One region of the Chryseobacterium sp. FR048 genome, then DNA from elsewhere that is predicted to be linked to it. Evidence: riboswitches for the same ligand, from Rfam matches in the RefSeq annotation. Region 1 holds a riboswitch; each other region holds the start of a gene.

The links. Region 1 has a riboswitch for S-adenosylmethionine ahead of AC106K_RS15595 (SusC/RagA family TonB-linked outer membrane protein). Riboswitches for the same ligand answer to the same signal wherever they lie in the genome.
Region 2: another riboswitch for S-adenosylmethionine. It lies ahead of AC106K_RS26710 (TonB-dependent receptor plug domain-containing protein); the one in region 1 lies ahead of AC106K_RS15595 (SusC/RagA family TonB-linked outer membrane protein).
Region 3: another riboswitch for S-adenosylmethionine. It lies ahead of AC106K_RS14800 (alpha/beta fold hydrolase); the one in region 1 lies ahead of AC106K_RS15595 (SusC/RagA family TonB-linked outer membrane protein).

What each region holds. Positions count from the first base shown of each region.
Region 1 covers NZ_JBXDSE010000005.1:180,464-191,121, reverse strand. The annotation lists gene bshC (bacillithiol biosynthesis cysteine-adding enzyme BshC) at 1-1,074, shown strand, start outside; gene AC106K_RS15625 (LysM peptidoglycan-binding domain-containing protein) at 1,113-3,059, shown strand; gene fabD (ACP S-malonyltransferase) at 3,130-4,005, shown strand; gene AC106K_RS15615 (GYDIA family GHMP kinase) at 4,018-4,923, shown strand; gene pckA (phosphoenolpyruvate carboxykinase (ATP)) at 5,051-6,667, shown strand; gene AC106K_RS15605 (hypothetical protein) at 6,722-7,165, opposite strand; gene AC106K_RS15600 (type II 3-dehydroquinate dehydratase) at 7,178-7,585, opposite strand; SAM riboswitch class I at 7,830-7,926, shown strand; gene AC106K_RS15595 (SusC/RagA family TonB-linked outer membrane protein) at 8,010-10,658, shown strand, end outside.
Region 2 covers NZ_JBXDSE010000014.1:76,957-87,614, reverse strand. The annotation lists gene AC106K_RS26715 (APC family permease) at 96-1,394, opposite strand; gene AC106K_RS26710 (TonB-dependent receptor plug domain-containing protein) at 1,402-3,846, opposite strand; SAM riboswitch class I at 3,941-4,046, opposite strand; gene AC106K_RS26705 (alpha-amylase family glycosyl hydrolase) at 4,144-6,978, opposite strand; gene AC106K_RS26700 (T9SS type A sorting domain-containing protein) at 7,179-8,225, opposite strand; gene AC106K_RS26695 (helix-turn-helix transcriptional regulator) at 8,378-9,247, shown strand; gene AC106K_RS26690 (hypothetical protein) at 9,340-9,624, opposite strand; gene AC106K_RS26685 (fumarate hydratase) at 9,718-10,658, opposite strand, start outside.
Region 3 covers NZ_JBXDSE010000005.1:8,082-18,739, reverse strand. The annotation lists gene AC106K_RS14805 (MGH1-like glycoside hydrolase domain-containing protein) at 71-2,689, opposite strand; SAM riboswitch class I at 2,878-2,985, shown strand; gene AC106K_RS14800 (alpha/beta fold hydrolase) at 3,044-3,982, shown strand; gene AC106K_RS14795 (ACT domain-containing protein) at 3,987-5,525, shown strand; gene AC106K_RS14790 (O-succinylhomoserine sulfhydrylase) at 5,650-6,810, shown strand; gene AC106K_RS14785 (homocysteine S-methyltransferase family protein) at 6,882-7,892, shown strand; gene AC106K_RS14780 (fatty acid desaturase family protein) at 7,976-9,067, shown strand; gene metH (methionine synthase) at 9,069-10,658, shown strand, end outside.

The sequences.
Region 1 (10,658 bases):
GATACCTATTTTATTTCGGAATTTGAAAAAGAGTTCAAAGATTCTATTTTCGGAACCGAACTGATCTTAATGATGAAGGAAGCATATAAGACAGGGAATACATTGACTGAAGCAATCAAAATACTTGTCAACCGCCTTTTCTCTGAGTTTGGCCTTCTGATACTGGATGGAGATTCCAGAGCACTGAAAACTCAGATGAAAGAGATCTTTAAGGATGAGCTGCTTGATTTCAGTCTATACAAAAACTCTAAAAATAAAGTAGACCTTCTCACTGAAAAGTATGGTAAGGTTCAGGTAAATCCACGTGAGATTAATTTGTTCTACCTCTCTGATACGAGAGACAGAATAGAATTCGATGGTCAGAAATATAACGTAGTAGATAAAAATATTCAGTTTACGGAAGAAGAGATTTTATCCGAACTGGAAAACCATCCTGAAAAATTCAGTCCAAATGCATTAATGCGCCCGGTCTATCAGGAAAATGTGCTTCCCAATCTGGCTTATATTGGTGGGAATGCTGAGATCATGTACTGGCTTGAACTGAAAGATTACTTTTCCGAAATTAATATCCCTTTTCCTATTCTTATCCCAAGAAATTCTATGTTGTTTCTGAAAGAAAAGACATTAGGGAAAATTGAAAAACTGGATCTTACAATAGAAGATTTTTTCCAGAATTTCACAGTGATCACCAATCAGAAAATTTTAGAAGATAATGCTATTTTAAAATTATTGGATGAAAAGGAAAACTTACTGATCAATAATTTTTCTGAACTTCGTGCTTCTGCAGAAACTACCGAAAAGTCTTTCGGAAATATGGTGAAAGCTGAAGAAGTGAGACAGCTGAAGTCATTTAAAAGAATGAAGAAACGTCTGCTTCATGCTGAAAAAATAAAACAGAACGAATTGCTGGAAAGGCTTGAAAATCTGTTTTTAGACGTTCACCCTGCTAAAACATGGCAGGAAAGAGTCTATAACTTTAGTGTATTCTTTTCAGACTATGGCTATTCGTGGCTTGAAAATTGTTTGGAAGAGATGGTGGTTCAAGATTCCAAATTAATAATTGTTGCCATTTAATTTTAAAGAAGTATTTTTGTAAATTATAATTATCGAATATGATAAAGAGGTTTTTTATTCTATCCAGTTTATGTATGGTTTTGGGAGTTTCAGCCCAGAAATCACATACAGTTGTGCAAGGCGATAACCCTTACAATATTGCCAAAAAGTATGGAATAACTGTAGATGAATTGCTGAAGCTAAACCCAAAGCATAAAGATGGCAAACTGGCTATTGGAGATGTTTTAACCATCAAATCTGATAAGGCTGCAACTGCGGTTGTGACTAAGCCTGTGGTAGCTGATAAAGTGCATACTACTGCCGGAGCTGCAGTAGGTAAAATTGTTTTACAGCCTAAACAGACGATCTATGGAATTACAAAACAATACCGTATCTCTGAAACCGATCTTAGAAAACTGAATCCTGAATTGGATTCTCATATGAAAATCGGAGACGAGATCACATTACCTCTTGCAAGCATTAAAAAATATGGTGACCAGCAAACCGTAATCGCAACTGCTAAACCTGTGGAAACTCCTGCTGAAAAGCCCGCAACGGCTACACCAGTGGCAGAAGGAGAAAACTACGTCATTCAGGCTAAAGATAATTATTACAGAATTACAAAACAGTTCGGAATCAGCCAGCAGGACCTTTTCGCTTTAAATCCCGGATTAGAAGAAAAAGGATTGAAACCTGGTGAGTCTATTAAAATAAAAAGAACAAATACCAATACAGATACAGTTACCGTTACTGAACCTGCAAATCCAAAAGCAAAAATGGATTCAGGGAATGAAAAATCTCCATCAGCATCCAATGTTGTGGTAGGAGATGATTACGTAACATATACCGTTCAACAGGGAGATACTGTATTCTCCATTGTGAATAAATTCGGAGTTTCTATTGACGAACTTATCGCTCTTAATCCGGACCTTTCAAAAGGACTGAAAACCGGAATGGTTTTAAGGATAAAAAAACAGGATGCAGCTTACGTAAAGAAAAACGGTGATGCATTGAGCGTTATCTTAATGCTTCCGTTCGGGTACAGCACAAACGAAACCCAGTACAGAGGGATGGCTCTTGACTTCCTGACAGGTGCAAAATTGGCTATTGAAAGAAATGCAAGGGGAGGGCAGAAATTGGATATTAAGATCGTAGATTCAGGAAATGAAGCTTCTTTCAAAAATTCTCTTACTCAGATTAACCCTGAGAACACTGACCTTATTATCGGTCCGTTCTTCAAGTCGAATGTGATTGATGTTCTGGACTTTACTAAAAATCAAAAAATACCGGTAGTAGCGCCATTTGCCAACACACCGGAATTATATAATTACAGCAATCTTATTATTGTAGAAACCAACAACCAAACCTACGCTGATAAAATCGTCGAAGAGGTAAAAGGGGTTTATTCTAATCAGAAAATCTATGTAGTGGCAGATGCTAAGAAAGAAAATGCCAACTATATCAAATCAGGTCTTGAAAAAGCAGTAAAAAATCCTGAAGTGATCATCGTCAATTCAGCAGCAGATATTCAGCTGGATCAGAATATGATGACAGGGCAGTCTGCTCCTGTTATTGCCATTCTTGCCAATGATGATAATGCTGCGGGTGATGCTTTTGCGAATAAAGTGGTCGCTTTATCCAAAGAAGTACAGGGTGTAAAGGCATTCAGTATGTTCTATTCCCCAATTTTCGAAAAGAAAGTGGATGAGCTGAGCCAGGCAAGTCTGGTGTATCTGATGGATAGAAAGATCAATACTGACGGTAGTTTTGAAAAAGAAATACTGGCTGCTTATAAGAGCAAATATTGCAAGACACCACCAAAATATGCTATTGTAGGTTTTGATGTCGTAAATGACATGTTGACCAGAGAAAATAAAAAAGGAGAAATCTTTAAACAGATGAATAAAGTTCAGACTCAGCTTGCTACAAAATTTGAGTTTGTAAAATCAAAGGCTAACGGAGCTTACGTCAATACAGGGTATAGAGTAATCAGGTTAGTACCTTAAATGATTTATAGCTGTTTAAGAGAATATTCTTAACATTATAGTTATATTTGCATAATATTTAATTCAATACATGAAAGCACTTGTATTTCCAGGGCAGGGTTCTCAGTTCGTAGGAATGGGAAAAGAGTTGTATGATTCTAGAAAAGATATTAAAGATCTGATGGAATCTGCCAATGAAATTTTAGGTTTCGATATTCTTTCCATTATGTTCAACGGAGAGGATGCGGATCTTAAAAAAACAGAGGTTACCCAGCCTTCAATATTTATACATTCAGTAGCAGCATTAAAAGCTGTAAACGGTCTTGGCGCTGAAATGGTTGCAGGACACTCTTTAGGAGAATTTTCTGCACTGGTAGCGAATGGCGTTTTATCTTTTGATGATGGTTTGAAACTGGTATCAGAAAGAGCTAAGGCAATGCAGGAAGCTTGTGATGCAAATCCAAGTTCTATGGCCGCAATCTTAGGATTGGAAGATGCCAAAGTAGAAGAAATTTGTGCTCAGATCAGTGGAATAGTGGTTCCGGCTAACTATAACTGCCCAGGGCAATTGGTTATTTCAGGAGAAACAGCTTCAGTAGAAGAAGCATGTGCAAAACTGAAAGAAGCAGGAGCAAAAAGAGCATTATTATTACCTGTAAACGGAGCTTTCCATTCACCTTTGATGCAGCCTGCACAGGAAAGACTCGCTGCTGCAATCGAGAAAACAAAATTCAGAAAAGCAACGATTCCTGTATATCAGAATATCACAACAACAGCGGTAACCAACCCTGATGAGATCAAGCAAAACCTTATCGCTCAGCTTACCGGTCCTGTAAAATGGACACAGTCTGTTCAGAATATGATTAAAGATGGTGCATCAAACTTCGTAGAAGTAGGCCCAGGAAAAACCCTTCAGGGATTGATCAAAAAAATTGACGGATCTGTAGACGCTACATCAGCGATCTAATTAAAAAAATATATGAAAGCGATTTTTTCACCGGGCAAGCTTATGCTTACTTCAGAATATTTCGCGATCGATGGAGCTCTTGTCTTAGCGGTACCTACCAGGCTGGGACAAGAGTTTTTCTTTGAAGAAAAGGATGATCATCAGTCTTTGATTCTTTGGGAAGCGCTCCATCAGAATAAACCCTGGTTAAAGGCTGTCATCGATTACAAAAACTGGCAGATCCTTGAAACCAATATTCCATCAAGCGCTGAATTTATACTAAAGACCTTAAAGAATGTTCAGCAGCTTTCCACCACTCAATTCAGAAATGATTTTACCTATCATTTAAAAACAAACCTTCAGTTTCCCGCAGACTTTGGTCTTGGAAGCAGCTCTACGCTGATGAATAACCTTGCGGAATGGGCGGAAATTGACCCTTTTCACTTAAATACCATTAGTTTGGGAGGCAGTGGCTATGACATCGCCGTTGCCAAAGAGAAATCTGCAGTTCTTTTCCAGAGTAAACCTGAGATCAGATATGAAAAGGTAGACTTTAATCCTCCCTTTAAAAATGAACTGATTTTTATTCATTTAAATCAGAAGCAGGATAGCAGAGAAGGAATCAATTTTTATAAGTCGAAAAATAAGTCACCGGAATTGGTCAATGAGTTTTCGAATATCACAAAGAAAATTTTGTTATGCAATGAATTGGAAAATTTTTCCGAATTAATGATGATTCATGAACGAAAAATTGCTGATTTTCTTGGTATTCCTACAGTTAAAGAAAAAATATTCCCTGATTGCCCTGTATTTGTCAAAAGTTTGGGTGCATGGGGCGGAGATTTCGTGATGAGTGCCAAATTTGGGGACTATAAAGACTATTTTTGGGAGAAAGGTTTTACGACTGTTTTTGAATGGTCAGATATAATTAATTTATAATCAATAATTTACAATCCTGTTTTTTTATTTGTCATTCTGACTTATATCAGTATATTTAAACCACCTTTAACAAATAATTAATATTATTTTTGTTGAAGTCAATAAAGAAATAGAAAATATAAGTAAAATGAAAAACACTAAAATCATCCAGGATTTAGAGAAATTAGGGATTAAAGGAAACTATGAAGTAGTGTGTAATCCTTCTTATGAAGAATTATACCAGGCTGAAGTTTCTCCTGAAAATCAGGGGTTTGAGAAAGCGGAACTTACGGAATCGGGCGCGGTATCAGTAAAAACAGGAATTTTCACAGGTCGTTCACCTAAAGACAGATATATTGTTCAGGATGATGTTACAAGAGATACAATTTTCTGGGATGGTAAAGTAAACTTACCCACTACGCCGGAAATTTTCGGGTCTTGTAAAGAACTAGTGATGAACCAGCTTTCCGAAGCTAAGAAAATTTATGTTGTAGATGCTTTCTGTGGAACAAATGCAGATACAAGACTTAAAGTAAGATTTATCATGGAAGTAGCATGGCAGGCGCATTTTGTTACCAACATGTTTATCCGTCCTTCTCACTATGAGCTGGAAAACTTTGGAGAACCAGATTTCACAGTAATCAACGGTTCTAAAACAACCAATCCTAACTGGGAAGCTCAGGGATTAAACTCCGAGAACTTCGTAATGTTTAACCTTACTGAAAAACTGCAGATCATCGGAGGTACTTGGTACGGAGGTGAAATGAAGAAAGGGATGTTTGCAATGATGAACTACTACCTTCCATTAAAAGGGATGGCTTCTATGCACTGTTCTGCAAACGTAGGTGAAAAAGGAGATGTAGCTTTATTCTTTGGTCTTTCAGGAACAGGAAAAACTACTTTGTCAGCAGATCCGAAAAGATACCTTATCGGAGATGATGAGCACGGTTGGGACAACAACGGAGTATTCAACTATGAAGGAGGATGCTACGCTAAAGTAATTGACCTTTCAGAAGAAAAAGAACCAGACATTTTCAGAGCAATCAAGAGAGATGCACTTCTTGAGAATGTTGTGATTCACGATGGAGTAGCAGATTATACTGATGGATCTATCACTGAAAATACAAGAGTTTCTTATCCAATCTATCATATCAACAAAATTGTATTACCATCTAAGGCTGGTCATGCGAAGAAGATCGTTTATCTTTCAGCAGATGCATTCGGAGTACTTCCTCCGGTTTCTATCCTGAACGAAGATCAGGCTCAGTACCACTTCCTTTGCGGTTATACTTCTAAATTAGCAGGAACTGAAAGAGGAATTACTGAACCTCAGCCATCTTTCTCTCCGGCATTTGGTGAAGCATTCCTTACATTACACCCAACAATGTACTCTAAAACATTGATCGGAAAAATGAAAGAACACGGAGCTAAAGCATATTTAGTAAACACAGGTTGGAATGGTACCGGTAAGAGAATTTCTCTAAAAGATACAAGAGCAATTATCGATGCCATCATTGACGGTTCTATTGATAACGCTCCTAAAGTTCAGGTTCCAATCATGAACCTTGAAATTCCTACTGAACTTCCAAACGTTTCTACAGGTATTTTAGATCCTAGAGATACTTACGAAAATGCTTCAGAATGGGAAGAAAAAGCAAAAGATCTTGCTTCAAGATATATCAAAAACTTCGAACAATATTGCGATACTGAAGAAGGTAAGAGATTAATCCCTTCAGGACCTCAATTACAGGAACAAACAATCTAATAAGATTATTTTTCAATATAGAAAAGCCTCATCACTGATGAGGCTTTTCTATTTTTAATATTTTTTGCAATTGCTGATCAACTCATTTTGATCATCCAGTTGGTAAATGATAGTTTTTATAACCTCTTCACTTAGATTTTTGACAATCAGAAAATGACTTGATGAAAAATAAGGCTCCGTTTCAAGACGATCTTCCAGATATTTCGGCGTAGTAAAAGTGAGCCAATATCTATCACTATTAGAGAATGTAATGGTCACCTCTATATCATCAGATTCCGGATTCATTATTTCATCATCAATATGAATTAAAGTGATTTCAGGTTCTGGCTCGGGGCTGAAGTAGAATTTTGAATACCATTTCAATTTATTTTCATCATTACAGATTCTCAGGTTTCCGGAATCTGAATGTATTTCCTCAATAGTATATGACTTTCTTTTCGTTAGTTGGTTGCGATAATTCCCTATGGAATTACAATAAACTTTATCGTTGATTTTCATGGTAGGCCTTGACTACTTAAGACTTAATATAGCAAGCCTGTAGCCATCCATCCCAAACCCGGATAAAACAGCATCTGTGCAGGCTGCTGTTACAGATTTCTGTCGGAATTCTTCCCTTTTGTAAATATTGCTGATGTGAACCTCTACTTTAGATTTTCGAATATTCTTTAAACAGTCAGCGATCGCATAGGAGTAATGGGTGAAAGCCCCAGGATTGATCACTACCGCATCAAAGTCATCTTCCTGAAGCCTGTTGATAAGCTCTCCCTCAATATTAGACTGGTAATAGTTTAATTCATGAGCCGGAAACTCAGAACTTAATATTTCCAAATAGCTTTCCATGGATACATTTCCATAGATCTCCGGTTCCCTGGTGCCTAAAAGATTCAGATTAGGCCCGTTTATAATCAAAACTTTCATACTATAAAATTAAAAAGTTTTTTCAATTAATGATTAAAAATTCCTGCTTCGTTTTCTTTTTACTCATTGTGGTATTTTTAATGATATTTGTCATGTTTGCGAAAGTGTTAATTTTTACAATGCTTTGTTGTAACGGGTTTTAATAAAATTTACGTTAATTTTTGAAAAATTATTAGGTAAAAATAAATAAGTCTACTTGTTTTGTAGACTAAATATTTATAGCTTTGCAAACATAATTTCGATCGGCTTATAAAGAAAGACGGAGGGAACTGACCCTGTGAAGTCTTAACAACCTGCGTTGCGTAAGGTGTTACATTCAGCCTATAAAGGAAAAATAAGCATTTGGTTTATCGTATTTATCGATGCCCTTTGCTGACTTTTCTGCAAAGGGCAAAATTTTAATATTTGATAAACAAAATTGATTATGATTAATAAATATTTATTTAATTCTAAAGTTTGGATTCCGCCAGTTGCTGCATTCTTCCTGGGAATTGCAGGAGTAAATGGACAGACTTCCAAACCGAAAAAAGATACACTCCGTGAAAAGGAGATCGATGAAGTGGTCGTTGTGGCCTATGGAAAGGCAAAAAGAAACAGTTATACAGGTTCTGTAGCAACCATTTCCAGTGATAAAATCAACGACAGGCCTGTTACCAATATTACCAAAGCACTGGAAGGGCAGGTAGCGGGAATTCAGACCACAAGTTCTTCCGGACAACCCGGAGCTGTTGCTACGATCAGAATCAGAGGAATTGGCTCTGTGAGTGCGTCCAGCGATCCTTTGTACGTTGTGGACGGAATTCCTTTTGATGGAAACCTTAACGCGATAAGCCCTGCTGATATTGAATCGATCAGTGTTTTGAAAGATGCTACGGCAAGTGCTTTATATGGTTCAAGAGGTGCGAACGGGATTATTATCATTACAACAAAGTCAGGGAAGAAAGGAGAATCAAAAGTAAACCTTAACATCAGCCAGGGATTTTCCGGAAGAGCGGTAAAAGACTATGAGCAGGTAAATACAGATCAGTATTTTCAATTGTACTGGGAAGCGTTGAGAAACGGTTATAAGTCTGATAAAATCTCTTCTCAGCAAGCCGCACAGATGGCATCTGATAATCTGGTGTCAATGCTTGGAATCAATCCTTACGGATCAGGTTATTCAAAACCGGTAGGAACGGACGGGAAATTATTACCAGGAGCAACTCCATTATGGAATGATGACTGGAGGGATGTTTTGCAAAGAATGGCTTCAAGAAATCAGGTGGATTTTAACATCAGCGGTGGAAGCGAGAAAAGCAACTATTTCTTCTCCCTTGGGTATCTGGATGATAAAGGACTGGCCATTGAATCAGGATTTAAAAGATATAATACCCGATTGAAGATCAATTCTGAAGTGAAGAAATGGTTAAATGTCGGAGTGAATTTAAACTATACGAACAGTATTCAGCAGGCGCCTACTTCTTCGGATTCCAAAGCAAGCAACGTTATTCAGGCAGCAAGAGTAGTTCCTTCATTTTATCCGTATTATGAAAGAAATGCAGATGGTTCCTATGTTTTGGATGCTGCTGGAAACAGAATTTTCGACTTTGGAAAATACAGACCTACAAGTGCGCTTCAGAATCAGAACCTGGCAGCAACATTGCCACTGGATAAAAATGAAAACAAAGAAGATAACTTCTCAGGAAAAGGATTTATGGAATTTACTTTCTTGCCGGAGTTGAAATTCAAAACAAGCTTTTCTGTTGACCTTGTGAACTATAACGGACATTTCTATTCCAATCCGCTTTTGGGACAAGGATCTGAAATTGGCGGTTCTGTGACGAAATCCAATACAAGAACGCTTTCTTACACAACAAGTAATATTCTTACCTATGATAAAAAGTTTGGGAAGCATCACATTAATGTTTTAGCAGGACAGGAATTCTATAAATACGATTATCAGACTATTTCAGGATCAAGAAGCGGTTTCTCCCTGCCTTATTATTATGAGCCTGATGCAGCTTCTTTATTGGTCAACTTTGGAGGCTACAGTAACAAACTGAGTTTGCTGAGTTACCTGGGGAAAGTGGAGTATGACTTCAACAATACCTATTTCCTTTCAGCTTCAGGAAGAGCAGATGCGTCTTCAAGATTTGATCCAGACAACAGATGGGGGAAATTCTGGTCTGTAGGAGGATCATGGAAGATTTCAAATGAAGAATTTATTCAAAACCTCAATGTTTTCAATCAGTTGACACTACGTGCAAGTTACGGAGGACAGGGGAATGATAAATTACTGCGTCCAAACGGACAACCCCTTTACTATGGTTATCAGGAATTGTACAGAATACTGACTCTTGGTGGGGAAGCAGGGACAACGCTGGAAAAAGCGGCAACAAATAATCTTAAGTGGGAAACGAATCTTAACCTGAATGTAGGGTTGGAGTTTGCTATTCTGAACAATAGAATTAAAGGTAATATTGAATATTTTAAAAGAAAGAGCCAGGATCTTCTTTTCAATGTTCCCGTTGCTCCCTCTTTGGGGATCAGTGATTATCCGGCGAATGTAGGAACAATACAGAATACCGGTTTTGAATTTTCACTTTTCACAACTCCCATCAAAAATGAAGATTTCCAATGGAATGTAGATGTTAACCTGAGTACTTTAAATAATAAGATTACCAAACTGCCCGGAGGACCGCTTGTTGTAGGAACCAAGCAGCTGAGAGAAGGAGGTTCTGTATATGATTTCTTTATTCAGGAATGGGCAGGAGTAGATCCAAGCAACGGAAAGCCATTGTGGAAAACTATTTCTAAAGATGCTAACGGAAATGAGGTGGTAGGAACAACTTCAGAATATTCTAAAGCAACAAAAATAATACAGGGATCAGCATTACCGAAGCTTACAGGAGCGATCAGTACCAGCCTTAATTATAAAAACTTTGATTTCTCAGCATTGCTGACCTTTAAGATCGGAGGAAAAATCCTGGATGGAGATTATACTTCGCTTCTGCATAACGGAAGCTCTGGCGGACGTTCATGGGGAACGGAAATTCTGAACAGATGGACACCTGATAATCCTAATACAGATGTT
Region 2 (10,658 bases), on a different contig from region 1:
CAAAATTAAAGTATAAATTTTTGAACGCTAGGACGAAACTGCAAAAAGGGTAATTTGCAAAACTGGCTATGGGTATTTTAAGGCTCTTGTTTCCGTCAGTTGGCTTTATTCAGTCTTCTGTCTATTACATATAAAACAATTCCCACCGCTACAATTCCCAGCCCGATCATACTTTCTTTGGGATTATGGATCAAAGTAAAATAAAGGATATATCCGCTGAATAATAAAAAAACGGTCGGAAAAATGTAAAAAGCATTGGATTTGAAGATTCTCCGGTCTTCTTTTTTAAGGAAATACACTGTAGAGATCGCAAGGCTTGCAAATAACTGAAGAATAAAAGCTGTATAAACGAATATTTCTTTAAAACTTCCTGTCAGAATAATGACAGCAGCAATCACTGCATGGGCAAAAATAGCTCTTACCGGAATCCCTTTCTGATTACTGACTGAAAGCGGCTTCCAGATATAACTGTCCTTAGCAAATGCCTGTGTCAATCTTGACCCTACCCAAAGATAACCACTGATCGTCGCAATGAGCTGCAGCGCAATAAAAATATTGACTATTTTTCCAAAAGCAGGACCAAGCATATTGACAGCAGCTTCTCCCATTACATCTTCTTTTCCTGCGAGCTGGCTCACCGGAGCATGCTTCAGCATAATGTAATTGACCAGAATATAACTTACCGTCACAAAAACAGTTCCGATGATCAGAGATTTGGGAAGGTTTTTCTGAACATCATTGATCTCCCCTGCGATATAAGAAGCCGAATTCCAACCGGTATAGGAATAAGTAACAAAAACCAGGGACGTAGCAAATGCAGGAAGCATGATCTCATTCTGCCAGCTGTCCGTAAAATTCAGGCTATTTCCGATCTGAGGAGAATCCGAGAGTCCTACTCCCAGAATAATAAGCACAATAATAAATGCTATTTTAATAAAAGTAAAGAAGTTATGAAATCTGCTGGAAGTCTTTAAACTGAATGACAGACTGACTGCAATCAGAAAAATAGCAGCAATCGCAAAGCTATTTCCGAAATTGTACTCAAATACCGAAAGATATTTTGACATCGCCAGCGCTGCCAGTGCAACAGGTGATGAAAATCCTATAATGAGTGAGATCCAGCTTATCAGGTATCCGAACAATGGATGATAGGTTTCTTTAAGGTAAATAAAATCACCTCCGTTTCCTTTGAAATAAGATCCCAGTTCGGCATAACAGAATGCCCCGAACAAAGCCAGAATTCCTCCAATGATCCACAACAGAAAAATACTGTAGGTATTGGTAATATCAGACAGCTGGAATCCCAGAGTGGTAAAAATACCTGTCCCTATCATATTGGAAACCACAATGGCCGCAGCTGTTTTCCATCCAATTTTATGTGAAACTGTACTCATTTAATGATTAAAAATTAAAATTAAGCCTTCCGAAGAAATAACTTCCCAGTGTTCCCATCTGCACCGGTGCATATTTGAACACACCATAATACGAATTTTTATAGACCTGAAGATCCGGAAAAACATCCAATACATTATTGGCCCCTACGGTAAGATTGATTTGTTTGGTAATATCATATCCTACACTGATGTCTGTAACGACCTTGGGAGAAAATTCCTGTACTTCACCAAACGGAAAACCGTCTCTTATCACTTTACCAAAATAAGTATTTCTTACCAGAAAATTAAATTTCCCTATTCCATAATTCAAACCTAATGAGGCCTTTGTCTTGGGTGAAAGTGTTTCAATGATGTTGATCTGATCCGGTCCGAAATATTGATCTCTGGGTGTACTGATCTTTTCAGGGAAATGAAAATCTGTTATTTTGGTTTCCGTATAGTTTCCGGCAAGGTTAATATTCAGGTTTCCACCAGCCAATTTCCAGTCATAGGAAACCACCAGATCAACTCCTTTTGTTTCAGTATCAATAGCATTGGCAAAAAATCTTCCACTTTCTACCTCATTTCCTGTGCCTACGACCTCCGGATCTGATAGTCGGGGATCTGTAATATTACTTGTAATAACGATTCTGTCTTTTACTTTGATGATATAACCGTCTAGGGTAATGAATAAACCTTTGGCTGGTTTTAAAGTAAATCCGGCACTTCCATTCACCGAGGTTTCCTGCTTTAAATGATCAAATCCAAGAGCCTCGGCTGCTTTACTGTCATTTCTGAAAATCCCTTTGGTCACAATATTGGACCCTGAAGTGGATATATCCGCATAAGAATTATTAAAATACTGCTGTTGAAGAGAAGGTGCTCTGAAGCCTGTTCCTACAGCTGCCCGTACAGCATAGTTTTTTACAAATTCATATCTCACAGCCAGCTTTCCGTTCAGGGTATTTCCAAAGTCGGAATAGTTTTCAAATCTTGCTGCCGCATCAATATTCAGTTTTTTATCCAGATCATACGAAATATCAGCATATACCGCAGTGGAATATCTGTCTTTTTTCAATGCATTTCGGGGTGAAAAGCCTATAAATGACTGCGATCCTCCAACTCCACTCACCGTTGAGCCGTCAGTAGCGATGTTTCCATTAATATCATACTGTGCGTAAGAAGCCTCCTCTCCGGGCTTAATCTGATATTGTTCGAATCTGAATTCTCCTCCAAATGCAATATTGAATTGGTTTAAATTTTTAGAAACATCAAGGTTCACCGTATTTTGCAGAAAGCTATGAGCCCCTGCATAAAAACGGGTTGGAGATTTCGCTCCTAAGGATGCGTTATTTGTATTGCTGACATTATAATTGAAAGTATTGCTTCCAAAAGTATTGCTCAGATCCACCAGCCAGTCATTCACGTTATATTTCGCTCCCACGGCATAGGAAAAATCATAGATCTGAGATCCCAATACCGCCTGAAACCCATTCGGGTAAATGGATGCAACGACATTCGAGGTTTCACTCGGAAGTCTTCTGAAACCATATCCTTTTCCTTCTTTGATGCTGAATCCACCAAAAGAATAGATTTTCAGCTGATCATTCAGAGGGTATTCTGCATTAAAAAACAGTTGCCCCTGCCTGATCTGTGCATCTCCGATCTGAAAATTAAAATCATCACGAGTCAATCCTCTTGCTCTGATTGCGTCGTCATCTGCTTTTTTTGCATCATCAAAATTGGGTGCAAATTCATACGCAAAATGATCTCCGAAAATATCCAGGTCATGATTTTGGGTTCTTGTTGTTTTTCCTCTATGGCTAAGTTGTAATGAAAGGTTGATATAGCTGTCTTTTTTCCCCAGAGAAGTTCCGTAGTTGACCCCGGCCTGGTAGGTTTCTCCATCATTTCTTCCGCTCAGTCCATAGGTGGCGCTTGCAGAAGCTCCTATATCTTTTTTAAGGATAATATTGATGACTCCGGCAATGGCATCAGAACCATATTGGGCAGCCGCTCCATCTCTTAGAACTTCTATTTTTTCAATAGCAATCACGGGAATTGTACTCATGTCTGTTCCTACTGAACCGTTGCCCACCGTATTCTGATAATTGACCAGAGAAGTTGTATGTCTCCGTTTTCCATTCACCAATACCAAAACCTGATCCGGACCCATTCCTCTTAAAGTGACAGGATCAATATGCTCTGTCCCGTCTGATGCAGACTGCCTTACGGAATTGAACGACGGGATAACATAGTTCAGCAGATCCTGAACGGTCATCTGAGGTGAAGACTTCTGTATTTTTTCAATATTGATCACGTCTACGGGAACCGGTGTTTCCAGCTTTGTTCTTTTCGCGTTACGGTTACCTACGATGATAATATCTTCGATTTGTTTTCCTTTTTCCTCCTGCTCCTGGGCAGCAATCAGAATTGTCCCAAGCAGTAGTACGGCTGTACTTAATTTTTTCATTTTTTCTCTTGCCAGTTAATAATATATTCCAGCGGATCAATCCGCAGATTACACAAGACTTCAGGAAAAGGAATTCATATAAGAATATTGATTTCGCTTATCTCCCCCATCGGGTTGGAATTAGCACCTTTACACTTCTGGAATCGTGCAGGTTGCTAAGGTTTCTCAGGGCCAAATCCCTCCACCTTTCTTGATAAATCTACTGCAAAGGTAGAGTATTTTTTTAAATATGCAAAAAGGCAAATTCGCTGATTCGCGAATTTGCCTTTTCATTTTTTTTATGATTTAATGTTTAGTTTACTGAATGATCATCTTCTGTAAAGCAGTACCCGTGTCTGATTTCAGCTGAACAAGGTAAGTTCCTGCAGGATATTTTACATTCACTTCATAGGTTCCGCTTTCTTTATCCAGTTTGAAGGTATTCAGTTTTTTACCACTCATTTCAGAAATAATGATTTCCCCGTTTTTTGCTTTGCTAAAGATCAATTTTGCCTGACCATTCTTTACCGGATTATCTGCAATCTGAAGAGATAGTTTATTTGCCGCATTCACATCTGCTGTGGATAAAGATCCTGTATAATTTCCAAAGATTCTGAACTCTCCTGGCTGCAATGTAATCGGTACAGTTGTAGAAGTGATATTGGAAACGGTATCATCCATCAGATTCTGCCATTGTCCGGTATAAGGAAAATAGGGAACGACATTCTGTACTGAAGTGGAATAATTAGCCAGAACCACTACGTTTTTCATACCATTAAGCGTATTATCATAAACGTAAATTCTGGTAATCAGTCCATCCGGATCATTCGCCAGATTGTTCGACTCTATACTGTATGTTTTGGATTTAAAAACCTGATGGGTATTTCTGATATCGATGATCTTCGCCCAGGTATCATACACTGCTTTCCTGTTTATATCCGTATCATAGCCTAAGGTAAAAGCTATAGGTTTCTCATCTGTTCTGCATCCGCTGTTGATGGTTCCGTCTGCACATCTGTTAATACTGAATTCATAGCCCAGTTCTCCAAACTGCCAGATCATCTTCGGTCCTGGAATGGTAAAGAATGTGGCTCCGAAAGTTTTCATTCTTTCAAGGGCGGTATTCAGATTTTTTACATTGTAGCTTCCGTTGACTGCTCCATAGGCCAGATTTTTAAACATCAGTCTCTCTTCATCATGGCTTTCTCCATATCCCACGGCACGCATATCGGTAAAACCGTGAAGACTATGATTCATCCGGTCATAATTACTATTTTCCTTATAGCCCATCGTATTTTGATTATAAGGTTCTGTCTGTTTGTTCCAAAGCATTACTCCTTTTCCTTCTGCTACTCTGTAATTCGCCCATTGCTGCTCTTCAGCATCTGTGCCTAGATGTTCAAAAATCATATAAGAATTGGGATCAATGGACCATTGTCTGTCTGCATAATGTTTCATAATATCTACACGGTCCTGTTGATAAGCATTGGTACAGGTTTCATCGTTTTCGGAACAGCTTTGGGTAAATCCTTTGGTCAGATCCCAACGGAACCCATCGATACGGTATTCTGACAGCCATTGCTGAAGGCATCTTTCAACGTAATATTGCGTTGAAGAACTGGAATGGTTAAAATCATTGAACACATTATAGGAATGTTTCGGAACCTGGTTGAAGTAAGGGTTATCCGGAGCCACATCTCCATAGCCGTCACCATCCGGATCGATATTCCAAAGTCTTACTAAAGGGGACCGTCCTGTGGCATGGTTGAATGCTACATCAAGAATGACTGCAATTCCGTTCTGATGGCACAGATCTACAAATTCTTTAAATTTTTCAGGGGTTCCGTAGGCTTTATCCAATGCATAGTGGAAAGAGGTATTGTACCCCCAGGAAAGGTTTCCGTCAAATTCCATGATCGGAAGCAATTCGATAGCATTGATCTTTAAATTTTTAAGATAGGAGATCTTATTAATCAGAGACTGCCAGTTTTTCTCCTGTGTAAAATCTCTCAGTAATAATTCATAGACAATAAGGTCTTCTTTCGCCGGTCTCTGAAAGTTGGTCACCTGCCAGTTGTATGGAGTTTGTCCGGTTTTGAATGTTGAAACTTCAAAACCCTGCCCAGCAGGAAATGCCGGTAAATTCGGATAGGTAGAGGATGAAATCCATTGATCGTCATAGGAAGACAGGATTTGTGGAGAGTAAGGATCTGCAACTTTTCTTAAATCGTTTGTCCTGTATTGAAATGAATACAGCTGCTGTGGAGTCAACCCGGTTAGCTCGATCCAGTAAAGATCAGGATTGGTAGTATCTCTTTTCATCAGATAGGCATCATTTACCGCCCAGCCGTTGAAACTTCCGATTACATGTACAAAGTTTTTCCCGGGTGCATATAAGGCAAGGCCTGCTTTTGTCTGGTCTGTCGGATGATAGTTGATTCCTTGTCTGATCCAGCTTGGAACGGCTTCAGAAATGACATTCCTGGGAACCTGCAAAATGAATGAAGTACTTTTGGAGCTTGAGCCCTGAGTGGCAATCAACTCCATATTGGCATCCTGAGAAACTGTATAGTTATAGCTAAAAGCCTGTGAAGGAGTAGATATAGAGTTCACAACAATCCCATTGGCTTTCAACTGAAAGGTTGCATTTACGTTGGTAGAAGCGGTAATATTGATTGAATTTCCTGCCGGAACCGAAGTAAGACTATTCGCCAGAGGATGGGTTAAATTCAGGTTTAAAATCCCTACATTCACAAAAATATCCGGCATAGTCTGATGGCTTCCGGTTTTATCTTTTAATAAAAACCCGAACCGTCCGATTCCTGTTCTTCCGAAAAACGTAGTGGGCGTCAATGTCAGAGAATAGGTATCGGTTCCTGCATTATAGCTTAGCTTATTCTGGTCATTGGAGTTATTCCAGCTTCCGTTGGTAGGACAGTCCTGAGTATTCTGATAGTTGGTATCGAAAGACCACGACCAGATATAAATTGAATTATTGGATACGCCCCAGGCCGTTTCATCGATCTGATCTCCTGGTACCGTGAGCGTAATTGCATCGGTTTCATTAAAAGGAGAAGGGGTAATGGTATAATTAATCTGCCCAAAAGCCCCCATGGTAATGAGAAGAAAAACAACAAAATAAAACTTTTTCATATCTTTATTTTTATCGAATATAGTACTAATTTTCTTTTTTGACAGTCATTTTTACTCTCTCCTCAGCAAATCCTTCACTATTCATAAAAAAAGACCCATGAAAATTTCATGAGCCTTCCAATAAAAGTAATTGTAATGAACTATATTTTTTATATGAACGAAAATTTGGTCAATATATTGGTTGCTACCCTTAAAAAGGATCAGTCTTTTATAATCTTTTTAGAAATGGATTGTCCGTTTTTAAATGTTAACTCCAGCATGTATACTCCGGAAGGGAATCTGCTTATATCAACCCGGTTGTTCGAGAACTCAGTTTTCATCTTCTGACCTACCGCATTAAAGATATTCACCGCTTCTACATGAGCATCTGTTTTAATGGTAATAATATCTTTTACAGGGTTGGGATAAATGCCTATTGCCGGGCTGTTCAGTCTCACCTCAGCAGTTCCTAATGATGCTGCGGGTTTGATACATCTTACCGAAGCTCCCTGTCCTCTCGGTGCTCCTGCAGAAGCATTTGCAACTGTTGCTCCCACATACAGATATTTACCTCCAATACCTGTAGGATCTGAACTCCAGTAATATCCTCTTTTTCCAACAAAGGTAAAATCACCGTCTAAATTGCTTCGGTAACCTGCTGCCGGAAGTTTTAAATTACTTGCATGCGCTTTCCCCGGGCTCGTAATATTTTCAGTACTGGTAATTGTTTTCCATTCCGGTTGGGAGGGCATTTTCCAATCCGCTCCTATTGCTTTGCAGGGATCTATCCCTACTGCGTCCGTAACTTCTGTTACATTTTTTCCGGCCCAGGTATCCGACAGTGCATTTGTATCCCACCATCCGGACGAACCTATGATAAATGAATGTATTCCTGCCAGTCCATCAGGATTGTTCACTTGTGGAACGGATGCCAGAGGAGAGTTTTTGAGCTGATGACCGTCATCCCATCTTCCCCATTGGAAAAAATCTCCATAAGAATTTTCATCATCCATCCCGGTCGCCACCTGTGAGCTTCCTAGGTTCTGCTGAAGCCATATATTTCCATCTTTTGCTCTTACGGTAGCATACGTTACCTGCTGTCCCTGATATACAAATCTGACACAGCCGGTATCACCTACGTTACTTCCCGGATCGCTACAGTTTTGCGGAAGACCCGTCCCCTGGGCCTGCAAAGGAACTCCCGTCATAAGTGTGAGCAATATTCCAGCACTTAGATTTCGAATGGTAAGAGATAAATTTTCAATCATATCGATATTATTTTTATTTATTCTAAATTTAATTTAATTTTGCGCAAAAGTACCGTACATAATTAATCCCGGGTTATCATTTCCCAACTTTTAGTTATCCTGTTTCAAGAAAGAGGCTTGGAATGGGGGATGGTCTGTTAAAAATATGTTGTATGAGGAAGCAACCGAACAGAAGGATGGTTTTCAGTGCTGAAGAAATTGAAATTGTGCAGGATAATTCTGAAAATGAAGCCATTTCAGGGACTTATATTTCTGAAAATACAGCCAGCTTTCATCTCCTTTTTTTATTAAGTTCTGATATTTACCTGGAAGCTATTGACTCCCACCCTAAATTTCTATTCGGGAAAAACCAGTATATTCTGTACTATTCTCCGGAGAAAAAAGGGTCAGAACTATGGACAGAAGGCAGAGATCCTCTCAGATATTTACACATTCAACTCAGCTATCGTTATATTTCACAACTTCTCAGCCCTGAATCGAATCAGGAAAATGAAGAAATCATGAAGAATATGATGAATAATCACTTTGTATTTCTCCACAAGGAAACTCCTCCGGATATGACGGTTGAAATGCATATGATTCTTAATGAGATCGTAAAGTCTACCAAAAAAGGAATTCTTCAGAAATTATTTATAGAAGCTAAGATCAGCAAGCTTCTCATTCTTATTCTTGAGCAGTTCAATGAAAAAGACACTCTGGAATCTATTCCCAAAACGCCTGAAATGATCCGAAAGTTCATCGATGAAAATTACCACAGGAATATAAAGGCCGAAGAGATCGGAAAGCTTATCGGGATGAATGAAAATACGATAAGAAAGGAATTCAAGGCTCAATATCATACTACTATAGCCCATTATATTGCTGAACTCCGGATGCTGAAAGCTAAAAAACTGATCGCTGATAAGGAAATCATGATCAAGGAGATCGCCATTGAGTGCGGATATGAGTACCTCCAGAATTTCACAAGGGCTTTTAAAAAGAGATTCGGAATTTCTCCCGAGCATCTCCGGAACAATAAATAGAAAAACCGCCTAATTGCTTAAGCGGTTTATATATGTTGTTTTGCTTTGATATTACTTTTTCAGAATTCAGGTGAAAAAGCAATGACAATCAATTAATGATGATGTCCGTGATCGTGAATGAAAGGTCCGTTCCCTTTAGGCTGGCTGTAGATTGTTTCTACACCTTCCTGCTCAGTAATAAGCTTTCTTCTGATATCTTCTGGGTCGAAAGGTTTTACTTTTCCGAAATACTCTTTCAAACCTTCAGTTAGCCACATTGGGATTACTAATCCGAAGAACATGAAAATACACCAGAACCCTACTAAGAACATAGTAATGAAGAATACAGTCCATAGGAACTGGTAGAACGGCCAAAATGCTGATAATATCGTTATCATTCTCTTAAAGATTTTAGGCAAAAATAGAACTTTTTTCTTTTTTACACAAAAGATCAGCGTTCTATTTTTTTATTTATTTTGATTTTAAACTAATTAATGAGCAAGGTTTGCAAAGAAATCGTTCCCTTTATCATCGGTAATGATGAATGCCGGGAAGTCTTTTACTTCGATTTTTCTTACTGCTTCCATCCCCAGTTCCGGGAAGTCTACAACGTCTACAGAAACGATATTGTCTTTGGCAAGAATCGCTGCAGGTCCTCCGATAGATCCCAGATAGAAACCTCCGTATTTGTTGCAGGCATCGGTAACATCTTTACTTCTGTTTCCTTTTGCCAACATGATCATACTTCCGCCGTGGCTCTGGAATTCGTCAACATAGACATCCATTCTTCCAGCCGTAGTAGGTCCGAAACTTCCTGAAGCCATTCCTTCCGGAGTTTTTGCCGGTCCGGCATAATAGATCGGGTGATTTTTGAAATATTCCGGCATTGGTTTTCCGCTGTCGATGATCTCTTTGATCTTAGCGTGAGCAATATCTCTTGCTACGATCAATGTTCCGTTCAGTTTTAATCTTGTTTTGATCGGATATTTTGAAAGCTCAGCCAGAATTTCAGGCATTGGCTTATTCAGATTGATTTCAACGGCTTCTTCCAGGTGTGGTGGTGTATCTGGTAAGAATCTTTTCGGGTCCTGTTCCAATTGCTCAAGGAAGATCCCGTCTTTTGTAATTTTTCCTTTGATATTTCTGTCTGCAGAACAGGAAACTCCCATTCCTACCGGGCAAGAAGCAGCATGTCTTGGAAGTCTGATCACTCTTACATCGTGAGTAAGGTATTTCCCTCCAAACTGTGCTCCGATCGCACTTTCCTGGCAGATTTTCTGAACTTTAGCTTCCCACTCAAGGTCTCTGAATGCCTGACCGCCTTCGTTTCCTTCTGTAGGAAGGTTGTCATAGTATTTTGCCGAAGCTTTCTTTACTGCTGCAAGGTTAGCTTCTGCAGAAGTTCCTCCGATTACCAAAGCCAAGTGGTATG
Region 3 (10,658 bases), 170 kb from region 1:
TCGTACATCCGTGGCAAAAAATACATACAAAAAGAAACCCGGATAAGAATATCCAGGTTTTTATTATTCATTAAAAAGTAAGTCTCGGCTTGATCAGCTTCGCCACAGTGGCTGTCCAACCGGTTTGGTGAGAAGCTCCCACACCCCTTCCATTATCTCCATGGAAGTATTCAAAGAAGGTGATATAATCTCTAAAGTGTTCATCATAATTAAACTTTGGATTTCCTCCATTGAAAGCTCGTTGGCCGTGTTCATCCTTTAAGAAAATCGAACAGAGCCTTTTACTGATATTTTGTGCCACTTCATCAAGATTTCTCTTATCTCCGCTTCCGGTAGGGAGGTCTACTTTCAAGCTGTTGCCATAATAATAATGGAAACGTTGCAGACTTTCTACAATCAGGAAGTTGATCGGAAACCAAATGGGGCCACGCCAATTACTGTTTCCACCAAACATTCGGCTGTCACTTTCTGCAGGAGTATAATACACTACATTTTCTGTTCCGTGAACCGAGAATACAAACGGATTTTCTTCATATACCTTAGACATGGCCCGTATTCCATAAGAACTTAAAAATTCTTTTTCGTCCAGCATCCTTGTTAATACCTTTGTCAATCTGTTTTTACGGAGAATACTCATAAGATGCTTTCTTCCGTGTCCTTCTTCATCCCAATGAGAAACAAGTTTCGTGAGTTCTGGTTTATTTTTTAAGATCCATTCCATTCTGGTTTTGAAGTTGGGCATCTTTTCCAGTAGGCGGTGATCCACAATTTCTACGGCAAACAAAGGAATTAATCCTACAATACTTCTTAATCTTAAAGAAACACTGTCTCCGTTTCCAAGCTGGAGAACATCATAGAAAAAGCCATCCTCTTCATTCCATAAACCTTTCGTTCCTTCCCCCAGATTTTCCATGGCTTCGGCGATATACAGATAATGCTCAAAGAATTTGATGGCCATATCCTCATATACCTGATAATATTGGGCAAGCTCCATCGCAATTCGCATCATATTCAAGGCGTACATTGCCATCCAACTTGTTCCGTCGGCTTGCTCAAGGTGCTGGCCATCCTTTAACTCAATGTTCCGGTCAAAAGCACCGATATTATCAAGCCCAAGAAAACCGCCTCCGAAAATATTCTTCCCGTTTTTATCCTTACGGTTGACCCACCAGGTAAAATTCAAAAGAAGTTTCTGGAAAACTTTTTCAAGGAATAAAAGATCTGGCTTTCCATTATTTTTCTCATCAATCTTAAAAACACGGAAGCAGGACCATGCGTGTACAGGCGGGTTTACATCACTCATGTTCCATTCATAGGCAGGAAGCTGTCCGTTAGGATGCATATACCATTCTTTGGTCAGTAATAAAAGCTGCCCTTTGGCAAATTCGGCATCAATAATAGAAAAGGGAACACAGTGAAATGCCAGATCCCACGTAGCATACCAGGGATATTCCCATTTATCAGGCATGGAAATAATATCCTTGTTGTGAAGGTGATTCCATTCCGTATTTCTTACATATTCGTTGAAATTTCTTGGAGCTTCAAAATTAGGATCTCCTTTCAGCCATTTTCCGATATTGTAATGGTAGAATTGCTTATTCCACAGAAGTCCGGCAAAAGCCTGTCTTTGAACATTCTTTTCATCTTCGTTTACCGTATCATACTGAACTTCGCTATAAAACTCTTCAGCTTCCGTCTGTCTGGCAGTAAAGATTTCGTCAAAATTAGCAAAAGGTTCATCCGTTTCATCAGGACACAGCCTGAATTCAAAAACTTTAGACTGTCCTGCCTCAATCATTTCATCGATCAGAAAAGCCGCTTTCGTTCCTTTATGTTCAGGATTAACGGTGTTGGACCTATGAATAACAAAATCATTGATCCCATCTTTAAAATAATTATTTTCAGCTAAAGGAGCTCCATAAAGCTTAGACGTATTGGTCTCATTATCACAGAATACACGCTGTACATTAGAATTTCTTGAATACAGCTTTTTGATTGAAATACTGTCATGCCCGATATTGATGCTGTCATCATAAGAATAGGCATTCATCTCTCCCTTATAAGTATTGTACCCCCATTTCCAGTTGTTTCTGAACCAGACAGTAGGAATGACCACAATGGGAGCTTCATGCTGACTTCTGTTGCAGATGGTAACCCTTGCCAGAATATCGTTGTGATCAGCCTTGCAGTACTCGATGAAAATATCAAAATATTCATCATTATCGAAAACTCCGGTATCAAAGATTTCATATTCCGGATCCTGTTTACTTCGTCTTCCGTTTTCAATAAGAAGCTCATCATAAGGAAACTCATTGATCGGGTATTTGTACACCATCTTCATATAGCTATGCGTAGGTGTATTGTCCAGATAATAGAAGATTTCTTTAATGTCTTCCCCATGATTTCCTTGTGGGTTGCTCAGACCAAAGAAACGCTCCTTTACCATTTTATCTTTCTTATTCCAGAATGAAAAAGCGAAACAGAAAAGCTGTTTTACATCGGAGATTCCTGCAATACCTTCTTCACCCCAGCGGTAGGCATAGCTCTCGGCATTATTATGATTGGTAAAGTTCCATGCATTTCCGTTTGGGCTGTAATCTTCACGTACATTACCCCATTGCCGGTTGCTTACATAAGGTCCCCAGTTTTTCCATTTGTTATCTTGTAATCTTTCCTTTTCGGCGATCATATATCATCATTTTTCAATACGAAGTTAGTTTTTTTGTAAAATAATTCCAATTCTTTCTATCTGAATAATAATTAATATAGTTCTGAAAGACTTGTATTTAAAGGCTTTTTTTAATATTAAAATAATTTTTTTTTGAAATTAAAATAAAAGAACTACCTTTGCACCATTCGTTCATTCAAATATTGAAAATGTTATCAAGAAAGGTTGAGGGATTAGACCCTATGAAACCTTAGCAACCCTTTGTGCAAGCAAAGAAGGTGCTACGTTCTACCAAAATTATTTTGGACAGATAACTTACTGAAGTTCTTTTCAGCCATTTCCTGTGGCATTTTCAATTGTATTAAAATAATAGAATTGAAAACAGAACTAAACTATATTAATCTTTCGTATCAGACCTATTCCCAAAAGGAATATCGTATCTCGTTAAGCTATGAGCTTTTCGGGAAAGACCTGTTTACAGCTCCCATCATTTTGATCAATCATGCCCTTACCGGAAACTCTGCAGTATCTGGAGAAAAAGGTTGGTGGAAACAGCTTGTAGGAGAAAATCAGGTGGTTGATACCAATAAATACACAGTTCTGTGTTTCAATATACCCGGAAACGGTTATGACGATTTTTTAATTGAAGACTATGAAGACTTTACCCCTTCAGATATAGCCAATCTATTTCTGAAAGGGCTGGAAGCTTTACATATCAAAAATGTATATGCCATTATTGGAGGCTCTCTGGGAGGAGGAATAGCATGGGAAATGCTGGCAAAGCAACCTAAGCTTGCAGAAATTTTTATTCCTATAGCCTGCGATTACAGAACCCACGACTGGCTTCACGCACAATGCCTAGTTCAGAAATTCTTATTGAATTCACAGGATGAACCTTTACAAAAAGCGAGAATTCATGCCATGTTGTGTTACAGAACCCCACAATCGCTCAATGACAGATTTCAAACTCAATATAATCAGGATAAACAGCGGCTCGAATCAGAAGACTGGCTGATATATCATGGTAATGCACTAAACGAAAGGTTTAGTTTAAAAGCATACAGACTGATGAACCACCTTCTGATGAATATTAATGCCGATGAAGCCGCACTGGAGAAGATAGAAGCACGAATGCACATGATCTCCGTAGATACAGATTTGTTCTTCCCGGCTTCTGAAATCCGAATGTGTTTTGAAAGCTTAAAAGAGAAAAAGAAGAACGTTTCTTATCACGAGATCCAATCTATGCATGGGCATGATGCCTTCCTAATGGAATATCAACAATTAAATAATATCATAAAAAACATCTTATAGACTAATGAAAAAGGTTAATGAAATAAAATTTTTAAAGAACAGGTCAATTATCAAATTTGAAGGCGAAGATTTCTTAGGAGAAATCGGAATTGACGGACGAATTTTTAAAGCGCTTACTTTAGCAAGAATTAGCGTAGGAGTGATCTCCCAGCAAGCCATAGAAAACGGAATTTCTATTTTGGTTCACGAAAATGACGCCGAAAAAGCAGTTGCTTGTCTTATCGATGAATTCGAGGCAGAAAGAAAATCAGGAAAAGTTTCACAGATCTATAGCATCAATAATGTGTCTGTTATCGGATTTGTAGCAGAAGATTTCAATAAAGTTCTTGCTGAACTGGCTAGAAATAATGTGTTTCCATTACTTTTAAATCAGATCGCAGGAGAAAACAGAGTCAATATTGTAGTCACTTCCTCACAGGACGAAAAAACGAAAAATATCATCGAATCCGAAATTTTCAAAAAACCGAAAACCGTTCATTTGGCGATTATTGGCCACGGAAATGTAGGGAAAACTTTGATTGATCAGGTTCTGGAATCTTCAGAAGAGATCAAAAGACGTAAGAATATCGACCTTAAAGTAGTAGCAGTAGCCAATTCCAAAAAAATTGCATTCAATAAAAAAGGTTTTGAATCTAACTGGAGTGATGAGGTTTTGACAGCGGAGCACCCATCCAATGTAGAAGAGCTGATCAATTTCTCTAATGAAAATCAACTGGAGAACTTTATCGTTGTGGATAACACGGCAAGTAAGGATTTTGTTAAAAATTATCATGCACTCGCAGAAAACGGATTCGATCTGGTTTCTTCCAATAAGATTTTCAACACCCTTCCTATCGAAGAATACCGTAAGTTAAGATATACCCTGAACAAAAAGAACAGACGTTATCTGTATGAAACCAATGTAGGAGCCGGGCTTCCGTTAATTGATACCATCAAATTATTACACCTTTCAGGAGAAAATATAACGAGAATTAAAGGTGTTTTCTCCGGAACATTGAGCTATGTTTTCAACAATTTCTCTTTGAGAGAGGATAAATTTTCAACCATCATCAATGAAGCTCTGGAAAAAGGATACACAGAACCGGATCCAAGAGAAGATCTGTCCGGAAATGACGTGGCAAGAAAACTATTGATTCTGGCAAGAGAATTAGATTTGATCAACGAGTTCGAAGATATTAAAATCCAGAATCTGGTTCCTGAGAATTTACTTTCCGTTTCAAAATCAGAATTCCTTTCAAGATTAGAAGAACTAGATGATGAATACCAAAAAATAAAAGAAAACCAGGAACCTGGCCATGTCTTGAGATATGTTGGTGATCTGCACGGTGATTTACAGAAAGACAAAGGCGAATTAGACGTAAAACTGATTTCTGTTCCTGCCACTTCAGCATTAGGACAATTAAAAGGTTCAGACTCCATCTTTGAAATTTATACAGAAAGCTACGGTGAAAATCCAATCGTGATCATGGGAGCCGGAGCCGGAGCTCTGGTAACAGCAAGAGGAGTTTTCGGAGATATTTTAAGACTAAGTGAAACAAAATAAAATTAATGTAGGAATCTAACAAGGTAACAGTTTACCCATGATTGTTAATTGCCATACTGTGCAAAACGAAGAATCTCATTGTTACACTGTTAGATCCATACATCGGTAAATTAATTAAAACTATATGGAAAATTTCGAAACATCAGCAATAAGAACCCAGACTGAAAGATCTCAGTTTGATGAACATTCCACTCCATTATATCTTACCTCCAGTTTTATTTTTCAGGATGCTGAAGATATGAGAGCAAGCTTTGCTGAAGAAAAACCTAAAAACTTATACAGCCGTTTCTCCAATCCAAATGTATCTGAGTTTACAGAGAAGATTGCAAAAATGGAGGGAGCTGAAGCAGGTTACGCCTTTGCAACAGGAATGGCAGCTATTTATTCAACATTTGCAGCTTTGCTAAGTGCGGGAGATCATATTGTAAGCTGTCAGTCTGTTTTCGGGTCTACTCATACCTTGTTTACCAAGTATTTCCCGAAATGGAATATTGAAACCACTTACTTCAAAGCCGAAGATGCAGAGAATGTAGAACAGTATATTAAGCCTAATACAAAGATCCTATATCTGGAAACACCTACCAATCCGGCAATAGAAATTCTAGATCTGGAGTTTTTCGGGAAAATTGCAAAAAAGCATAACCTTATTTTTATTGTAGATAATTGTTTCGCAACACCTTATCTTCAGCAGCCGATCAAATATGGTGCGGATGTTGTTGTACATTCTGCAACGAAGCTGATCGACGGACAGGGAAGAGTATTAGGTGGAATTGCAGTAGGAAAAGCAGACCTGATCAGAGAAATCTATCTTTTCGCAAGAAATACAGGGCCTGCATTATCTCCTTTTAATGCCTGGGTATTATCAAAAAGCTTAGAAACATTAGCAATCCGTGTTGAAAAGCACTGTGAAAATGCATTGAAAGTTGCCGAGTTTTTAGAGAGCCATCCTAATGTAGAATTGGTAAAATATCCATTCCTGAAATCCCACCCAAGCTATGAAGTAGCCAAAAAACAGATGAAGCTTGGTGGAAATATTGTTGCCTTTGAAATAAAAGGTGGAATAGAGGGCGGAAGAAACTTCCTGGATAAGATACAAATGTGTTCGCTTTCTGCCAACTTAGGTGATACAAGAACGATCGTTACTCACCCGGCATCAACAACACATTCTAAGCTGTCAGACGAAGAAAGAAACGAAGTAGGCATCACGGCAGGTTTAGTACGTTGCTCAGTAGGTCTGGAAAATGTAGACGATATTATCGCAGACTTAAAGCAGGCTTTAGATTAATTGACAAAGAGCCCCAAAGGGGCGATTTAACCCCAGATAGAACGAAGTCCTATCACCTAGCAATACACACTATGACAAATATAGAATCCCTAAACAAAGCCCTTAAAGAACGCATCCTCGTCCTGGACGGTGCCATGGGAACCATGCTTCAACGATACAAATTCGAAGAAGAAGATTACCGTGGAGAACGTTTCAAAGACTGGGAGCATCCTGTAAAAGGAAATAATGATCTTCTTTCCCTGACGCAGCCCCACGCCATTGAAGAAGTTCACAAGAAATACCTGGAAGCAGGAGCTGATATTATTGAAACCAATACATTCTCCGGAACAACCATTGCAATGGCAGACTATCACATGGAAGAGTTGGTGTATGAACTGAACTATGAGTCTGCAAAAATTGCCAGAAAAGCCTGTGACGAGTATACAGCAAAAAATCCGGATAAGCCTAGATTCGTGGCAGGATCTATAGGACCTACGAACAGAACCGCTAGCTTAAGTCCTGATGTGAATGACCCAGGATACAGAGCCATTACTTTCGAAGAATTGAGAGTAGCTTACAAACAGCAATGCGAAGCTTTATTAGACGGAGGTTCCGATATTCTTTTGGTGGAAACTATTTTTGACACCCTGAATGCAAAAGCTGCTTTGTTTGCAATTGATGAAATTCAGGATGAAAGAGGAATCAAAATTCCGATTATGGTTTCAGGAACCATTACAGATGCATCGGGAAGAACATTGAGCGGACAGACTGCAGAAGCTTTTCTGATTTCTGTTTCCCATTTGAACCTGCTAAGTGTTGGATTCAACTGTGCCTTAGGAGCAGATCAGTTGACCCCTTATCTGGAAACCCTAGCTCATAATTCAGAATTCCATGTTTCAGCCTATCCGAATGCAGGATTGCCGAATGCTTTTGGGAAATACGAAGAAACTCCGGAAGATATGGCCAGACAGATCAAAGAATATACAGAGAAAGGTTTAATCAATATTATTGGAGGATGTTGTGGTACCACTCCGGAACATATCAAAGCCATTGCAGATCTGGTGGCAAACTATCCGCCAAGAAAATTGAGAGAATTTGTGTAATAAGATAGATTTTTTTAATTAAAATCAAGAATGGGGGCTGGGTTATAAATATTATCTTTAAATAAATCACAAAATTTAATATAATGGAAAAGCCGAGTTACTTAAAAGATTCAGAAGACGCCAGACTGTTTAATGAACTGAGAAAGAAAGTAAACCAACGGGTAGAAGCCATTTCTGAAAACCGTGATATTTATATTCAGATGAAGGCTATACTGCTGCCCCTGATCTATGTAGGTTTATATTTCTTTGCCTTGTTTAATGCTGAAAAACATTGGGCTTATATATTGAGTTTTGTTTTAATGGGTATTTTCCTGGTTCTGATTTATCTGAATTTAATCCATGAAGCAGCCCATAACAACATCTATAAAAGCAAAAGGCTAAACTGGATGGTCTTACACATTTTTGATTTTATAGGCGCCAATTCCTATATCTGGAAAAAAAGGCATATCGCAAGCCATCATGCCTATCCTAATGTGGATGGATGGGATACAGATATTGAGCAGAGTGGTTTGTTGCTGATAGTACCTTGGATCAAAGCAAAAGGAGTTCAGAAGTATCAGCATAGATTTTTCTTTTTAGTATATCCGTTGTATCTGTTCAATTGGATGTTTATAAGAGACTTCAGAGACTTCTTTGACAAGGAAAGAGTGATTTTGAAAACCCAGGGAAGAATACCTGTAATAGAAAAAGTGAAAATGGTGAGCTATAAACTGTTCTATTTCTTTTATCAGATTGTAGTTCCTGTGTTGTTCTTTAAAGTATCAATAGGGTTGGCTTTAGGAGCTTGGTTTTTACAGGTGATTTCGGCAAGTATTTTTGCATTGTTTGTTTTATTGCCTTTGCATCCGCTTCCTGATAATGCCTTTCCAAAATTAAATAAAGAAAATGGGCTTCCGTTCAGCTGGCTTCGGCATCAGTTGGAAGTGACCAATGATTTAAAAGAAAATAACTGGTTTGTGAGAAATGTATTAGGAAATTTTAATTTTCATGTGGCCCATCACTTATTCCCAAACTACAGTTATATGTATTATAACGAGATCACAGAGGAGATTGAAGAATTTGCTAAAGAGCATGGCTTAGCATACAAAAGATTTCCGTTGATCACTGCTTTAGGTAAGCATAGAGATTTATTGAGGCAGAATGCGAATAATGCCTACTATATTTTAGAAGAATAAAATGAAGTATTTAAGATTATCAGGCCTTGAGCCTCTTATCATAACGCCGGAGAGTAATTTCATCAATGTTGGTGAAAGAACTAATGTTGCCGGTTCCAAAAAGTTTTTAAGACTCATAAAAGAGGAGAAATTCTCTGAAGCGTTAGATATTGCCCGCCATCAGGTAGAAGGCGGTGCCCAGATTTTGGATGTTAACTTTGATGATGGTTTGATCGACGGAAAAGCATCCATGATCAAATTCCTGAATTTAATTGCTTCTGAGCCGGATATAGCAAGGATTCCAATCATGGTAGACTCTTCCAAATGGGAAATTCTGGAAGCGGGTCTTCAGGTGGCACAGGGAAAATGTGTGGTCAACTCTATCAGCTTAAAAGAAGGAGAAGAAGAATTTATCAAACATGCCAAAGCCATCAAGAGATACGGAGCCGCAGTCATTGTAATGGCATTTGATGAGGTCGGGCAGGCAGATAATCTTGAACGAAGAATCGAAATCTCAAAACGTTCTTATGATATTCTGGTGAATCAAATCGGTTTTCCGGCAGAAGACATCATTTTCGACCTAAATATCTTCCCGGTAGCAACAGGAATGGATGAACACCGAAGAAATGCCATCGATTTTATTGAAGCTACACGTTGGGTAAGACAAAATCTTCCTTATGCATCCGTAAGTGGGGGAGTGAGTAATGTATCCTTTTCATTTCGTGGAAACGATACCGTAAGAGAAGCGATGCACTCAGTATTCCTTTACCACGCCATTCAGGCCGGAATGAATATAGGTATTGTGAACCCTGCTATGCTGGAGGTATATGACGAAATCAATAAAGAACTTCTGGAACTTGTAGAAGATGTAATCCTTGATAGGAGAGAAGATGCTACAGAAAGACTTCTTGATTATTCCGAAAAGCACAAATCGGTAAAAAAAGAAAAGACCGAAGATCTGGAATGGAGAAACAATCCGCTACAGGAGAGGATTACCTATGCCCTGGTAAAAGGAATTGACCGTTTCATTGAAGAAGACGTAGAAGAAGCCAGACAATTGGCAGCAAGACCACTTCATGTTATCGAAATTAATCTGATGACTGGGATGGGAGTAGTGGGAGACCTGTTCGGAAGCGGAAAAATGTTCCTGCCGCAGGTAGTAAAGTCAGCAAGGGTAATGAAAAAAGCTGTGGCCTATTTACAACCTTTCATTGAAGCTGAAAAGGATGGTTCAAAGCCGGCAAATGGCAAAATCTTAATGGCAACAGTAAAAGGAGACGTTCATGACATTGGAAAGAATATTGTGAGTGTTGTCCTGGGCTGTAATAATTACGAGATTGTTGACCTCGGAGTGATGGTTCCTGCAGAAAAGATTATCCAGACAGCTATTGAAGAAAAAGTAGATGTTATCGGATTAAGCGGATTGATCACACCGAGTTTGGATGAAATGGTATATATCGCTTCAGAATTAGAAAGACAGAATTTAGATTTTCCTTTATTGATTGGTGGTGCAACAACTTCGAAAGCACATACCGCTGTGAAAATCGATTTAAAATATAAAAATGCAGTCGTTCACGTAAATGATGCTTCAAGAGCAGTCAACGTAGTAAGC